DNA from 2 places in the Martinezella sp. CNPSo 3732 genome. Region 2 is predicted to be linked to the other one. Evidence: riboswitches for the same ligand, from Rfam matches in the RefSeq annotation. Region 2 holds a riboswitch; the other holds the start of a gene.
What was found. A riboswitch is a leader RNA that binds a small molecule or an ion and turns the genes downstream of it on or off. The one in region 2 is predicted to bind S-adenosylmethionine.

Region 1: linked by a shared signal. The riboswitch ahead of metA (homoserine O-acetyltransferase MetA) and the one ahead of AC13RM_RS26370 (O-succinylhomoserine sulfhydrylase) in region 2 are both predicted to bind S-adenosylmethionine.

The regions. Positions count from the first base shown of each region.
Region 1 is NZ_JBXSOO010000004.1:76,574-84,317, reverse strand. Features, by position in the region: gene AC13RM_RS11145 (vWA domain-containing protein) at 78-1,271, opposite strand; gene metA (homoserine O-acetyltransferase MetA) at 1,275-2,201, opposite strand; SAM riboswitch at 2,250-2,327, opposite strand; gene AC13RM_RS11135 (NUDIX domain-containing protein) at 2,407-2,829, opposite strand; gene AC13RM_RS11130 (AAA family ATPase) at 2,829-3,671, opposite strand; gene AC13RM_RS11125 (ABC transporter ATP-binding protein/permease) at 3,835-5,685, shown strand; gene efp (elongation factor P) at 5,804-6,373, opposite strand; gene epmA (EF-P lysine aminoacylase EpmA) at 6,526-7,590, shown strand; gene AC13RM_RS11110 (lysine-2,3-aminomutase-like protein) at 7,587-7,744, shown strand, end outside.
Region 2 is NZ_JBXSOO010000021.1:87,275-95,018, forward strand. Features, by position in the region: gene AC13RM_RS26335 (acyltransferase) at 1-500, opposite strand, end outside; gene AC13RM_RS26340 (MFS transporter) at 619-1,845, opposite strand; gene AC13RM_RS26345 (LysR family transcriptional regulator) at 1,946-2,854, shown strand; gene AC13RM_RS26350 (hypothetical protein) at 3,077-4,081, shown strand; tRNA gene AC13RM_RS26355 (tRNA-Gly) at 4,117-4,190, opposite strand; gene AC13RM_RS26360 (2'-deoxycytidine 5'-triphosphate deaminase) at 4,249-5,340, opposite strand; gene AC13RM_RS26365 (hypothetical protein) at 5,366-5,863, opposite strand; SAM riboswitch at 5,956-6,034, shown strand; gene AC13RM_RS26370 (O-succinylhomoserine sulfhydrylase) at 6,079-7,266, shown strand; gene AC13RM_RS26375 (DNA helicase) at 7,331-7,744, opposite strand, start outside.

The DNA of each region.
Region 1 (7,744 bases), on a different contig from region 2:
GCGATATCTGCTGCACTTCTATTTCTATAAATGGTTGTGTTTATTTGGTGGCGCCGTGACAGGCAAATGCTGAAAATTCAGCGCGACAATTCCCGCGTCGCCCTTTCCAATCCGCCAAGCGTCAAGGGATACATGCGGTCGCTCATCAGGCGGCGGATCATCGAAATGGAGGTTGTATGGCCCCAATAGTTTTCCGGCACCGGATTGATCCAGATACATTTGCGGAAATGGCCTGTCATTCGGGCGAGCCAAGTCTCGCCAGCCTCCTTGTTCCAGTGCTCCACCGAGCCGCCCGCTTGAGTGATCTCGTAGGGGCTCATGGAGGCGTCGCCGACGAAAACGACGCGGTAATCGGGACCGAAGGTGCGGATCAAGTCGGCCGTCGCCGTGATATCGACGCGCCGGCGGCGATTGTCCTTCCAGACGCCCTCGTAGAGGCAATTATGGAAGTAGAAATACTCCATGTGGCGAAACTCCGCGCGGGCGGCGGAGAAGAGTTCTTCCACGACGCGGATGTGATCGTCCATCGAGCCGCCAACATCGAAGAACATCAGCAGCTTGACGGCGTTGCGGCGCTCCGGCCGCGTCTGAACATCGAGATAACCATGTTCGGCGGTGGAACGGATCGTGCCGGAGAGATCCAGTTCCTCGGCTGCCCCCTCGCGCACCCAACGGCGAAGACGCTTCAGCGCCACCTTGATGTTGCGGGTGCCGAGCTCGACGCCGTCATCGAGGTTCTTGAAGTCGCGCCGATCCCAGACCTTGACGGCGCGGCGGTGGCGCGAGGTTTCCTGGCCGATACGTACGCCTTCGGGGTTGTAGCCATAGGCGCCGAAGGGCGAGGTGCCTGCCGTGCCGATCCATTTCGAGCCGCCCTGGTGCCTGCCCTTCTGTTCCGCCAGCCGTTCGCGCAACGTCTCCATCAGCCTGTCGAAGCCGCCGAGTGCCTCGATCTCTTTTCTTTCCTCTTCGGTCAGATGCCGTTCGGCAAGCTTGCGCAGCCACTCGTCAGGAATGGCGGAAGGCTCCACCGCTTCTCCCTCGGCATTGCCGGCAATCGCCTCGAAGCCACGAAAGTAATCGGCGAAGACCTGGTCGAAACGGTCGATGAAGCGCTCGTCCTTGATCAGCGTCGCGCGGGCCAGATAGTAGAAGGCCTCGACATCGTAATCGGCAATCCCTTCTTCCATTCCCTCAAGCAGCGAGAGGAACTCCCGGAGCGTCACCGGAACCTTCGCTTCCTTGAGTTTCAGGAAGAAGGGAATGAACAAGCCTCAAGTCCTTTCCTGGCCGATCTCCTCCAGATCATACGGCGTGGTCTGGTAGATCTCGTTGATCCAGTTGCCGAAGAACAGATGCGCGTGGCTGCGCCACCGGTTCTGCGGGGGAATTTCCGGGTCGTTATGCGGGAAGTAGTTGTGCGGCATCTTGATCGGCACGCCGGCATTCACATCGCGGAAATACTCATCCGCCAGCGACGTGGAATCATACTCCACATGATTGAACATGTAGAGCCGGTTGCAGGCCTGCTCGTGCACGAGGCAGACGCCCATCTCGCTCGAATCCATCAGGATCTGCAGGCCAGGTACCTTTTCGATGTCGGCGCGGCGCACTTCGGTCCAGCGCGAAACCGGAATGGCGAAATCGTCGGAGAAGCCGTTGAGATAGACCGAGGAGGGCTTCAGGTTCTGGTGGCGATAGACGCCGAAGGCCTTTTCCTTCAGCGTATATTTCGGCACATTGTGGAAGTGATAGATCGCCGCCATGGCGCCCCAGCAGACGTTCATCGTCGAGTGGACGTTGGTCGCCGTCCAGTCGAAGATCTCCTGCATTTCCTTCCAATAGGTGACGTCTTCATATTCCAGCAGCTCGATCGGGGCGCCCGTGATGATGAAGCCGTCGAATTTGCGGTGCTTCACCTCTTCCCAGGTCTCGTAGAAAGCAAGCAGATGCTCTTCGGAGGTGTTCTTGGCCTTGTGTGCGCCGATGCGCACCAGCGAAAATTCCACCTGCAGCGGCGATGCGCCGACCAGGCGCGCCATCTGGATCTCGGTCTTGATCTTGTTTGGCATGAGGTTGAGAAGCCCGATCTGAAGAGGGCGGATATCCTGACGGAATGCCACCGTTTCAGTCATCACCCGCACACCCTCATTCTGGAGGGTTTCAAACGCGGGGAGCGTATCGGGAATCTTGATGGGCATTGTTTCACTCGCCAAATACAAAAAAACCGGCCGCGATCATGAATCGCTACCGGTCCGCACGCGGCCCTTTAGCGACTTATTTAACGTGGCTGCAAGCCGGCCGGCCAAATCACCACGAGAGAAATTCAATAGACCTGACATCTCCGCGGGTCAATGGGCAGGGGTCGGGGAAATTCCGGGGCTGAGTTCGGAGGCGCGATGTGGCCTACAGATATTTAAGGAGGGCTTCCATGCCGTAACCGAGGCGATGCCTGGCAGCCTCGATCGGTAGCCAGAAGAAGCGGAAGCCGATCGGGTCGCCACCGTCGAAAGGCGTCATTTCGTAGTGGAGCCAAGTGGCGGGCACTCGTTCGGAGATACCGCAGCGGAAATAGTGCCGCTGGTGATAGTAATCGCGGCCGTTCTTTTCGAAACGGTAGTCGTGGACACCAAGCGGATAAAGTTCGTGTGGCGCAAAACCGGTCTCCTCCTCGAATTCGCGCGCTGCGGCCGCCGCAATGTCCTCACCAGCTTCGACAGTACCGCCAGGAACCTGGAGCTGGACAGCGGGAAAATCCGGTTCGTCGAAGACAAGCAGATGCCCATCCCGAACGGCATAGATCAGGACCTTGACGGCATCGGGTTGCATTATCGTCCCTGTCCTCGCGCCATGAAGGCCAGCCGTTCGAAAAGGTGCACATCCTGCTCGTTCTTCAGAAGCGCGCCATGCAGTTTCGGCAAAACGCCCTTTGCATCCGCGCGCAGCGTTTCGGGATCGATGTCGTCTGCGACCAGCAGGCGGATCCAGTCGAGCGCTTCGGAGGTCGATGGCTTCTTCTTCAGGCCCGGCACGTCGCGGATTTCGAAGAATTGCGTCAGTGCCGCATGGACGAGCGTCTGCTTGATGCCAGGATAATGCACCTCGACGATGCGTTTCAGCGTCTCCATGTCGGGAAAACGAATATAGTGGAAGAAACAGCGGCGCAGGAAGGCGTCCGGCAGTTCCTTCTCGTTGTTCGAGGTGATGATGACGATCGGGCGGACGGCGGCCCGGATCGTCTCGCCGGTCTCGTAGACATGGAATTCCATGCGGTCGAGTTCCTGCAGGAGATCGTTCGGAAATTCGATATCGGCCTTGTCGATCTCGTCGATCAGCAGCACGCATTTCGTCGGCGAAGTGAAGGCCTGCCAGAGCTTGCCCTGGCGGATATAGTTCCTGACATCGTGAACTCTGATGTCGCCGAGCTGACTGTCGCGCAGGCGCGAAACGGCATCATATTCGTAGAGACCCTGCTGAGCCCTCGTCGTCGATTTGACATTCCATTCGATCAGTTCGAAGCCGAGAGCGGCGGCCACCTGGCGTGCAAGTTCGGTCTTGCCCGTACCGGGCTCGCCCTTTACCAAAAGCGGGCGCTCCAGCCTTATAGCGGCATTGACGGCGACCATCAGATCCTTGTCGGCGATATAGTCGGCGGTTCCCTGAAATTGCATCGGAAGGCTTTCTCAATCTTTCGAGTGCAAGCTAATTGCTGACCTTATTCGGTTCAAGACGCGAAACCGTGTATATAGGAATGTGATCCCACCGATCTATTGCAAGGGTGGACATGAGGGCGGGTCATGATTAACTGACGGGACGTGTCGCAGGGAAGTGCTGATGGCAGTTGAAAAGCAAGCCAAGCCGAATATCCAGGGAAATGAACAGGTCGGATACGATTTAAGTCTTTTCTTTCGGCTGAGGATGATGTTCTCCGCTTTCTGGAATTCGGCTGTTCGCATCAAGATCATTTCCCTGACTATCGCGCTTTTCGTGATCATTCTGGTCACGGCTTATGTCCAGGTGCTGCTCAACAGTTGGAATGCGCCTTTCTACGATTCGCTGGCAAGGCGCGATATTTCCGCTTTCTTCCATCAGCTCGGCGTCTTCGGCATCATCGCCGGCTCGCTGCTGGTCCTCAACGTCGTTCAGGCATGGCTCAACCAGATGACCGCCCTTTACATGCGCGAGGGCCTGGCGCGCGATCTGGTCGATCAATGGCTGCAGGCCAAGCGTGCGCTTCGTCTTGCCTCATCCGGGCTGATCGGCGTCAATCCCGACCAGCGGCTGCACGAGGACGCCCGCAATCTTGCCGAAAGCTCGACTGGGCTTGCCATCGGACTGGTGCAGGCGACGATCCTGCTTTTGAGCTTCATCGGCGTGCTCTGGGAGCTCTCCAGCGGCATGGTCTTCCACCTCAGGGGCATGAGCTTCTCCATTCCCGGCTACATGGTCTGGGCGGCGATCCTCTATGCCGGATCCGCCTCCTTCCTCAGCCAATTCGTCGGCCGCCGCCTCGTGCGATTGAATGCGGATCGCTATTCGAAGGAAGCCGAACTGCGCTTCGCGCTCATGCATGCCAACGAGCATATGCCGGCGATCACGATTGCCGGCGGTGAGGAGAACGAGCGCCGGCGGATCAATCTCGATATATCGGCCGTGCTCGCCGTTATCCGGCAGCTTGCCATCGCCAATACCAATCTCACATGGGTTTCGGCCGGCTATGGCTGGCTGGTGCTGATCATTCCCATCCTCGTTGCCGCGCCGGCCTATTTCTCCGGCGGCCTGACCTTCGGCCAGCTGATGGTGGCGGTCGGTGCCTTCAATCAGGTCAATTCGGCGCTGCGCTGGTATGTCGCCAATTTCGGGCCGATTGCCGAATGGCGCGCGACGCTGATGCGCGTCACTGATTTCCGCAAGGCGCTGACGGAAATGGACGACAAGACGCCGATGCCGCACACCCTCGTCTTTGAGAAGGCGGCGCCGGGCACGATGGTTTGGACCGACCTGGAAATTTCGACGAAGACCAGCGACGAGGCGACGGAAAACGGCTTCCGGATCGCGGAGGGTACGGTCACGATCAAGGCCGGTGAGCATGTGATGATCAACGGCGATCATGGCGTGAACCGCAGGCTGCTGTTCGAAGTGCTGGCGCATCAATGGTATAGCGGCTCCGGCACGGTCAGCCTGCCGCCGATGGACGACATGCTGTTCGTGCCGCACACGCCCTATGTGCCGACCGGCACCCTCAGGGAGGCAATCTGTTTTCCGGATGATCGGGACGCCTATGACGATGCTGCTGTCGACACCGTCATCGACAAGGTAGGGCTTGGCCGTCTGAAGAGCCGTCTCGATACGCAGGCGCGCTGGGATCGATTGCTCGATACCGAAGAGCAGAAAGCCGTCGGCTTTGCACATCTGCTGCTCGCAAAGCCGAAATGGGTCGTCTTCGACGATGCCCTGGAAGGGCTGGAGGCCGAAGTTCAGGCGAAGGCCTTTGCTCTGCTGGCCGAACTGGAAGATGCGACCCTGATCTATATCGGCCGCTCCGACGCCTTCATGCACGCCATGTCACCACGCGTCCTGCATTTGCAGTCTCTGGCTCCGCACGAGCACAGCACCGATATGCAAGCGCCTCCCGAAACCGCCAGTGCGATGCAGGCGGACGAGAAGAAGGCCAGCGCTCCCTAACGAGAGCGGCGCGGCGAGTCTTCACGCAGTCGCTGCCGCTTCGGCTTCAATTCCCCTAAAACGCAAAACGCCCCGTCACCAGGACGAGGCGTTCTTCATGCAAGCAGGTGGCCGAGGCTCAGTCCTTGGCGCGCTCGACGTAGGAATTGTCTTCCGTCGCGATGACGACGCGGGTGCCGGCGTTGATGTGCGGCGGAACCATGGTGCGCACGCCGTTCGACAGCATGGCGGGCTTGTAGGATGAGGATGCCGTCTGACCCTTGACGACCGGCTCGGTCTCGGTGATCTCGAGTGTGACATGGCGCGGCAGTTCGAGCGCCAGCGGAATGCCTTCGTGGATCGACAGGATGCAGGTCATGCCTTCCTGGAGGTAGGCCTTCTGGTCGCCCATGGTTTCGACGTCGACCACGACCTGATCGTAGTTGGCCGGATTCATGAAGTGGAACCCTTCGCCGTCTTCGTAGAGATACTGGAAGTTCACGTCTTCGACGAAGGCGCGCTCGACCTGCTCGGTGGTGCGCCAGCGTTCGGACACCTTCACGCCATCGACGATACGGCGCATGTCGACCTGCGTGACCGGGGTGCCCTTGCCCGGATGAAAGTTCTGTGCGGTGAGAACGACGTAGAGCTTGCCGTCGACGTCGAGAACGTTGCCCTTGCGGACCGAAGAGGCGATGACCTTGACCATAAGACTTCCTTGTAACGCTGCGTTTTGCGTCGTAGAGGGACTGTCGAAATGCTCTCCGAGACGCAGCAATTGTTTGCTTGGGGGCGCAACTACCCTAAATCAATGGAAATTGCCACCCCCTTGCGTGGCTCGTGCCCCGAAGAAAGCTAGGAATGAAGCCAAAGACGAGCAAAGCGTCCCCCTGGTGGACCCGCAATGTCCATGCGGACCGGCGGCCGTTCCTCATCGGCCGCAATGCCATTCAGGCTGCCTTGCGCGTTTTCTTTGCGCGCAACGACTTCATCGAGGTCGATACGGCGACGCTGCAGGTGTCGCCGGGGAACGAGGCGCATCTGCATGCTTTCGAGACCGAGGCGCTGACGACCGACGGCAAGGCATGGCCTCTTTATCTGCATACCTCGCCGGAATTTGCCTGCAAGAAGCTGCTTGCGGCGGGCGAAGAACGCATTGCCTGCTTTTCCCATGTCTATCGCAATCGCGAGCGTGGGCCGCTGCATCATCCGGAATTCACCATGCTGGAATGGTATCGGGCAGGCGAGAGCTATGAGGCCCTGATGGCCGATTGTGCCGCGCTGCTGGCGCTTGCGGCTGAGACCGTCGGGGCGAAGAAATTCAGCTATCGCGGCGCGGAAACCGATCCGTTCCTGCCGCCCGAGCGGATCAGCGTTGCGGCTGCCTTCGAGCGCTATGCCGGTATCGATCTCTTCGCCTCCATCGGCCTCGATGGATCGACGGATCGCGAGCGTCTGGCGGCAGATATGCGCCAGGCTGGCATTCGCGTTGCCGACGACGATCTATGGCAGGATCTTTTTAGCCGCGTGCTCGTCGAGAAGATCGAACCGAATCTGGGTTTCGAACGCGCCACCATTCTTGACGAGTATCCTGTTTCCGAGGCGGCGCTTGCGCGGCCATCGTCCAGGGATCATCGCGTTGCCGAGCGTTTCGAGCTTTATGCCTGTGGCGTCGAGCTTGCCAACGCTTTCGGCGAGCTCACCAATGCCGAAGAGCAGCGCCGCCGCTTCGATATCGAGATGGCGGAAAAGCAGCGCGTCTATGGCGAAACCTATCCGTTGGACGAGGAGTTTCTGGAGGCGCTTGCCGTCATGCCCGAGGCGAGCGGCATCGCGCTGGGCTTCGACCGGCTCGTGATGCTGGCGACCGGCGCCTCGCGGATCGAGCAAGTGCTGTGGGCACCGGTCGCGGAGTTCGACGCATGAATGCGATGCGACCGATCCGGACTATCGGCGAGCTTGAGCGTGCCGGGTTGATCGATGCCGATCAGGCAGTGGCGCTGGAAGCCGTAGCGGAGCGCTATGCCGTTGCCCTGACGCCGACCGTGACGCGCCTGATCGACCCCGAAAATCCTGCCGA
Region 2 (7,744 bases):
CTTGCCGGAGCGCCGACATAGATGCCGTAGGGCTTGGTCCGGCCCTTGACGACGGCATTGGCGCCGATGACGCATCCCTTGGCGACGTGGGCGCCGCCGAGAATCTTGGCGCCTGCTCCGATCCAGACATCGTCTTCGATGACGATGGGCTTCTTCGTCACGCCCTGAAGACGAATTGGGCGCGAAACATCATCAAAATTGTGATCGAAGGAAACGACCATCGCATGCGCGGCGATGCGCACATCATTGCCTATGACAATCCCGCCGCGGCCCAGCAGGATGCTGTAATCGTTGAAGGAGACATGATCGCCGATTTCGATGCTGCCTTCCTGCGCATCGATGACGACACCCTTGCGGAAATGCACTCTTTCCCCGATGCGGACGTCGCCTCGCTTCCAGATGATCCTAGTGCCGAGAGGTACTTTCGTACTACGGGCAATCTTCAGCACACCGCTCCGAAAGAGCGCTCTCAACCTGTAAAACCATGCTATTCCACGCATTCCGACGCTCCTGACAAGGAGCGGCAGTTTTTGCATGTTTGCCTGGCGCCCACCTGAATGATCTACAGATGGCGACGCGGCAGTGCATTCACAAGTGCGGTCCCGTTGCCTGCGCTGTTCAGATGCGCGCGGCAAGGCCTGTGATCAACGCAATCACGCCGAAGCCCGCGGCCCCTGCACAGACGGCAACCCAGCCGCCGAAGTCCCATGCCGTGCCAGCAAGCGCCGATCCGAGAGCGCCGCCGAGGAAGAAGATGCCGACGAACAGACCATTGATGCGCCCGCGCGCCTCAGGCTTCAGGAGATTGACGGCGCGACGACCCAGGGTCTGATCGCCGGTGACGCCGACATCGAGCAAGACCGCGCTGACGCCCAGAAGGATCAATAACGCCACCGAGTCGCCCGATCGTATTCCACCCACCCAGGCGGCCAGCGCCATGGCGGCGAGGACAATCAGATGCGAGGCCAATGTCGCCGTCCGCGTCCAGCCCCTGTCGCCCATACGGCCGAAGACAGAAGTCGCCGCAGCGCCGCCGGCACCCACAAGGGCAAACAGGGCGATGCCGGATTGGCCGAGCGAGAATGGCGGCTGCGCCAGACGCAGGGCGACGGAAGTCCAGAACAGGCTGAAGCTCGCCATCATCAAGGCTGCTGTGAAGGCACGCAGCCGCAGCACCGGTTCCTCCCGCAGGAGCCCGAAGAGCGAACCGATCAAGGCCCCATAGCTCGCGCTGACCAGAGGGCGCCGCTCAGGCAGGCGCAGGACGAGCACAGCGGCGAGCAGCGCAAGCGTCGCGGCACTCAAGGCATAGAAGCTTCTCCAGCCCCAGAAATCGGCAATCAGGCTCGCCAGCGGGCGCGAGACAAGAATGCCGACCATCGCGCCGCTCATGATATTACCGATCACCTGACCACGATGCTCGGGCGGCGCCATCGCTGCCGCGATCGGCACGAGGATCTGAATGGCAGAACAGGCCGCTCCCAGCAGGAATAGGAAGATCAGCAGGCTCCAGCCCGTCGGCGCGAAGGCGGCGGCAATAGCCATGACCAGAGCCGACAGAAGCATGCGCAGCACGAGCTGCCGGTTTTCCATGAGATCCGCCAGCGGCACCAGGAAAAACAGGCCGGCGGCATAGCCGAGCAGCGAGGCCATGGCCACCAGGCCGGCACCGCTCTCGGAAAAGCCGAGCGACGGGCCGATGATGCCGACCAGCGTCTGCGGCGCAAAGAGATTGATGACGATGACGCCGGTGGCGACGGCAAAAAGTAATGTCGAGGGTGCGGCGACAGCCTCGGATACGTCGTCCTCCCCCTCGCTCATCATACGTTCGGGATTTTGAGACATAGGCTCTCCAATAATTTTGATAATATTGATAGTCATCTTTATCCCTTTGCTGCATAATGCGGCAATTGAAATGAAATAATAATGTTTATGCGAGTTCATCATGAACATTCATGATCTGGAAGCTTTCGTCGCCGTGGTGGAGACGGGTTCGATCGTCGCCGCCTCGGCGCGCATCAATCTGACGCAGCCGGGCATCACCCGGCGCATCCAGAACCTGGAAGACAGTCTCGGCATTGCGCTGCTCGACCGGCAGTCGAAACCCCTCAAGCCGACGGCTGCGGGCCGCGAAGCCTATGAGCATGGGCGCCGTGTGCTGCGCTCGCTCGACGATCTCAAGGCCGGCGTTTCGCCCGGGGGCGCGATCGGCGGCGAATTCCGTCTGGGGATCATGCCGTATCTTTCCGAAGCGGCCTTATCCGCCCCGCTCGACGCATTGCGCAGCCAGTTTCCGCAATTGACGCTGCGCATCGTCACCGGCTGGTCGCCACAGCTGATCGAGCAGGTCGCTCACAGTCAGCTCGATGCAGCAACCGTCTGCCTGGCGGAGGGGTTGCAGCCGCCGGATAATGTCATCGGCGAAATGCTCGGAATCCATGCCGTCATTCTCGTTGCGGCGCCGTCGCTCGGCGTTCCCGCGGAGCCGAGCCTTGAAGATCTCTCCCGTTTTCCCTGGATCATGAACCAGAGCGGCTGCGGCTTTCGGGCCTTCATTCATCACCGCTTCGAAGCCGAGCGCCTGCCCTTCGATGTCGCCGTCGAGGCGATGAGCGCCGACCTGCGCATGTCGCTGGTCGCGCGCGGGCTCGGCATCGGCGTCTTGACGCCAGCGGCACTGGCGGACAGCCGCTGGCGCGATTCAGTCGAAATCGTCGAGGCACCGGATTTCAGCCCGAAAGTCGTCAACTGGCTGGTGCACCGTCCGCCGGCCGGGCGGCTGGCGCGGCCGATTGCGACCTTCGGTGAGGCATTAACGGAAACGCTGAAAGCGAAAAGGCCATTCTTGACCTGAGCCCTGCAATCAGACGCCGGACCCGTTGACCATCGCCTCAATATTGTAACCATCAGGATCGAGGATGAAGCAAGCATAGTAACGGGCAGAGTTTCATACAATGGCTATTGCGCTTGCGCCATCATCTTCAATCGAGACAGGACGCGGGGACGGAATATGATGTTCAACGGACGGTTATCCGGTTTCGCCTGTATTGTCGCCCTGGCCATGACAGCGTGGAGAGTGCCTGCACGCTCATCGGAACTCGGCATCGACCGCTCGGCGCTTTCTTCGCAGAGCGCGGCGGTTCAGGAAAAGACGCTCAAGAATATTCGAAGCCTGGGCGCCATCTGGTTTCGCGATGGACCGACCTCCGGCTCGGCGCAAGGTGTGGCGAATTTCGTGAGCGAGGTCCGGATTGCAAAACAGCAGCATCTTAAGTTTTTGATGACTGTCGTTCAGATGGACGAGGACTATGATGTCCCGCTGCAAACCCACGATCACGGCTGGAAAGCGAAGAAGCTGAGTCAGATCGATCTTGAGAAATTCACGCAGCGCTTCCAAACGCTGCTCGGTGCGCTGAAAACGGCCGGTCTCACGATCGATGCCGTCGAGTTCGGCAACGAGGATGACAGCTATTATTACGACGCGGACGTGCCGTACGACCATCCCGCCACTGCGGAGGAATTGCACACCTGGCTGCGTGGATACGGCGCATTCCTGAAAGCGGGAGCGACCATTCTGCACGAGCCCCGCTACTATCCGGATGCGAAAGTCGTCACTTTCGGCATCGCCCATGGCTGCGATCAATGCGCCGGCCCGCCCAAGCATCTCTCGAACCCGGCGAAGGTGGTCTCTATGCTGAAAAACGTCGACGGCTTCAATTATCTTGGCAATTCATCCTATGGCGTAGACGGCTATGGCACGCATATCTATGCGTCGCCGAACGACATTGCCGGATCGGTGGCACGCACAATGCACGAGGATGCTACCGCACTCGGTCCGGATAGGCCCCTGTGGCTTACTGAATGGGGATTTCTCGATCTCAAGGCATTTCCCAACAAGAAGGGCGAAACCTTGAGCCAGTGCCTCCAGGCATTTCTCGATACGCTCGATGGGCTTCGTGCCCACATTCCAATCGGGCCGATGATGTTCTATCGCTACGATACCTGGCTGTCGGACGCGTCCGGAAAACTCCTGCCTCCAGCCAAGGTGCTCGCTGCCTATACAGCGAAACAATCTCACTGAACCGGAGCAGGGACACGGAGCTGAATGGAACGAATTGGAGCGGGTGAAGGGAATCGAACCCTCGTATTCAGCTTGGGAAGCTGCTGCTCTACCATTGAGCTACACCCGCCTGCATCTTTGAGATGTCCAACAGTTGGCGGCCTCTGTCAAGGCCGGTTGGTGGGCACCTAGAGCCGGAAGTGCTTCGAGAGCTTCAGGCCCTGTGCCTGATAGTTCGAGCCGAGGCCGGAGCCGTAGAGGCTGCTCGGCTGTTCCAGCATGTGTTCGTAGATCAGTCGGCCGACGATCTGACCGTCCTCGAGGATGAAGGGCACTTCGTGGCTGCGCACTTCGAGCACGGCGCGGCTGCCGCGGCCTCCGGCCGGCGCGTGGCCGAAGCCGGGATCGAAGAAACCGGCGTAGTGGACGCGGAATTCGCCAACCAGCGGATCGAACGGCGTCATTTCGGCGGCGAAGTGCGGGGGAACATGCACCGCCTCGCGCGAAACGAGGATGTAGAATTCATCGGGATCGAGGATCAGCTCGGTGCGGCCGCGGCTATAAAGCGGCTCCCAGAAATCGAAAATATCGTGCTGGGCCTTCTTATCGACATCGACAACGGCGGTGTGGTGCTTGCCGCGATAGCCGATCAGTCCTTCCTTGTCGCCGGCAAGGTCGATCGAGAGCGCGATGCCGCCGCCGGTGATGTTCGGCTTCTTACTGGCGACAAGAGTCTCGCTCTCGTGCAGCGCCAGCAATTCGGGTTCGGTGAGCAGGGCCTGGCCGACGCGGAAGCGGATCTGCGACAGGCGCGAGCCGCGACGCACGACGATCGGGAAGGTGCGCGGGCTGATTTCGAGATAGAGCGGGCCGGAATAGCCGGCCGGGATCTTGTCGAACTCCTGCGCCCGGTCGGTGATGACACGGGTGAAGATGTCGAGCCGGCCGGTCGAGCTCTTCGGATTGGCCGATGCGGACATATCTTCCGGCAGGTCGAGGCGCTCCATCAACGGTACGATATAGACGCAGCCCGTTTCCAGCACCGCGCCTTCGGAGAGATCGACCACATGCAGCTTCAGCCGGTCGAGCTTGTCGGCGACCAGATGCGACGGACCCGGCATGAAGCTGGCGCGGACACGGAAGGCATGCGAGCCGAGCCTGAGGTCAAGGCTTGCCGGCTGGATCTGATCGACGTCCAGTTCTCTCTCGCTCGTCAGCCGCCCCGTTTCAAACAGCGCTGCGATGGCCCGGTCGGCCAGAATTCCAGTATTGCGAGCCATTTTACTTCATCCGCTTATATTCAAGTTATTTTTGTATCCATCGAGAAAATCGAGAGAAAAAGGCCGGCAAGCCGAATACCGAAAACAACGTTCCGACAATAGCCAACAACAAAGAAATCCCAATGGAATGCAGCGATTTTAGCGCTCTAAACACACCTGCGGTCACCGTCCCAAAATCATCGCTCGGTAACTTGAGAAGCGCTGGGAAATAAGTACAAGAAATGTCGGACAACCCAACGGCTGAAGGACAAATTAAACCTCTGCATTTATTTTCAACATATGGGCCAGGCCACGATCTGCAGTCCGCGTGATCTTTTTCCCATATTCTTCGCTCATCAATTCGCAACTGGACGAGTGAAACGCCTTTTGACGCAGCATATTGCTCATCAGAATACGACCATCGTCCCGCTTCGAACTCTTCGGGAAGTTTAGAGAGCAAATTCCACTGTTCTCCCCATGTCATCAAGGTGAAGAAAACCGGCACGATGGATACAATCGCTAGCTTCCAACGATTTATAGCCATTGGCCTTTATCTTCCCCACAAAATAATGGCAAACGCAGCAGTGACAAAACCAAACTCAGGGAATTGACGCAAGCCGTCAACGGCAGTATTGCAACTTATCCCGTGGTGATTTGGCCGGTCGGCTTGCAGCCACGTTAAACAAATGGCTAAAAAGACCGGGGTTGAACCGGTCTGCTTTTGCGACCGGTTTTTTTTGTTTTGAAAGTGGTGATGGCATGAGCAAGACTTGGCGCCCCGCAACCCAACTCGTACACAACGGAACGCTCCGTTCGCAATTCGGCGAGACCTCCGAAGCAATCTATCTGACCCAGGGCTTCGTCTATGACACCTCGGAAGCCGCGGAAGCCCGCTTCAAGGGCGAGACGGATGGTTTCATCTATGCCCGCTACGGCAGCCCCACCAACGACATGTTCGAAAAGCGCATGTGCGCGCTGGAAGGTGCTGAAGACGCCCGCGCCACCGCCTCCGGCATGGCTGCCGTCTCCGCCGCCATCCTCTGCCAGCTGAAGGCCGGCGATCATATCGTCGCTGCCCGCGCCCTCTTCGGCTCCTGCCGTTGGGTGGTCGAGACGCTCGCGCCGAAATATGGCATCGAATGCACGCTGGTCGACGGCCGCTTCACCGAGAACTGGGAAAAGGCCATCCGCCCAAACACCAAGGTCTTCTTCCTCGAAAGCCCGACCAACCCGACGCTGGAAGTGGTCGATATTGCCGCTGTCGCCAAACTCGCCAACCAGATCGGCGCAAAGGTCGTGGTAGACAACGTTTTCGCGACGCCGCTCTTCCAGAAGCCGCTGGAACTCGGCGCGCATATCGTCGTCTATTCCGCCACCAAGCATATCGACGGCCAGGGCCGTTCGCTCGGCGGCGTCATCCTTTCCGATAAGCAGTGGATCGACGAGAACCTGCAGGACTATTTCCGCCACACCGGCCCCGCCATGTCGCCCTTTACCGCCTGGACGCTGCTGAAGGGCATCGAGACGCTGCCGCTGCGCGTCGCGCAGCAGACGGCGAATGCCTCCAAGGTTGCCGATTTCCTCGCCGAGCAGACCAACAAGGTCGCCCGCGTGATCTATCCGGGCCGCAAGGACCATCCGCAGGCCGATATCATCGCCAAGCAGATGAGCGGCGGCTCGACGCTGGTCGCCTTCGAGCTCAAGGGCGGCAAGGAAGCGGCCTTCAAGTTGCAGAACGCACTGGAGATCGTGAAGATCTCCAACAACCTCGGCGACTCGAAGAGCCTGATCACCCATCCGGCCACCACGACGCACAAGAACCTCACCGACGAGGCCCGCGCCGAGCTCGGGATTTCGCCGGGCACCGTGCGCTTCTCCGCCGGCATCGAGGACGGCGCCGATCTGGTCGAAGATTTCGCCCGCGCGCTCGAGCAGGTTTCCGCCTGATATTGATCGAGCCGCCCGGATTTTCTCCGGGCGGCTCGATTGCCTTTAGACAATTTGCAGCTCGTCAGCTGGCAGCCTTGAACTCGACCAGGCCGTTGTTCAGGAAAACCATCTTGTCGAACAGCGTCAGATCCAGCGGATTCGGCAGGCGAATATCCGAGAGATCGGGCACTGGTTTCAGCGCCGGATCGTAGGAGCGGTCGATCTGCGAGACGAAGACGACGATCACGCCTCTGTCGCGCGCAAACGTCTTCAATATCTGAACCTGGATCATTAATTCCGGATTCTCCCGCTTCTGATCCAGCAGCTGCAGATAATCGACCACGGCCAGCGTGCCAGGCGATGCCTGAGCCAGCCTCTCGACGATGTAATCGGCGCTGATGGCATCCGAATTGTCGAACTCGAATAGACCGGCAAATTCCGCATGATCCGCGCCGATGACAGGAAAACGCTCCAAAACCACCTTTTCCGTGTCCTC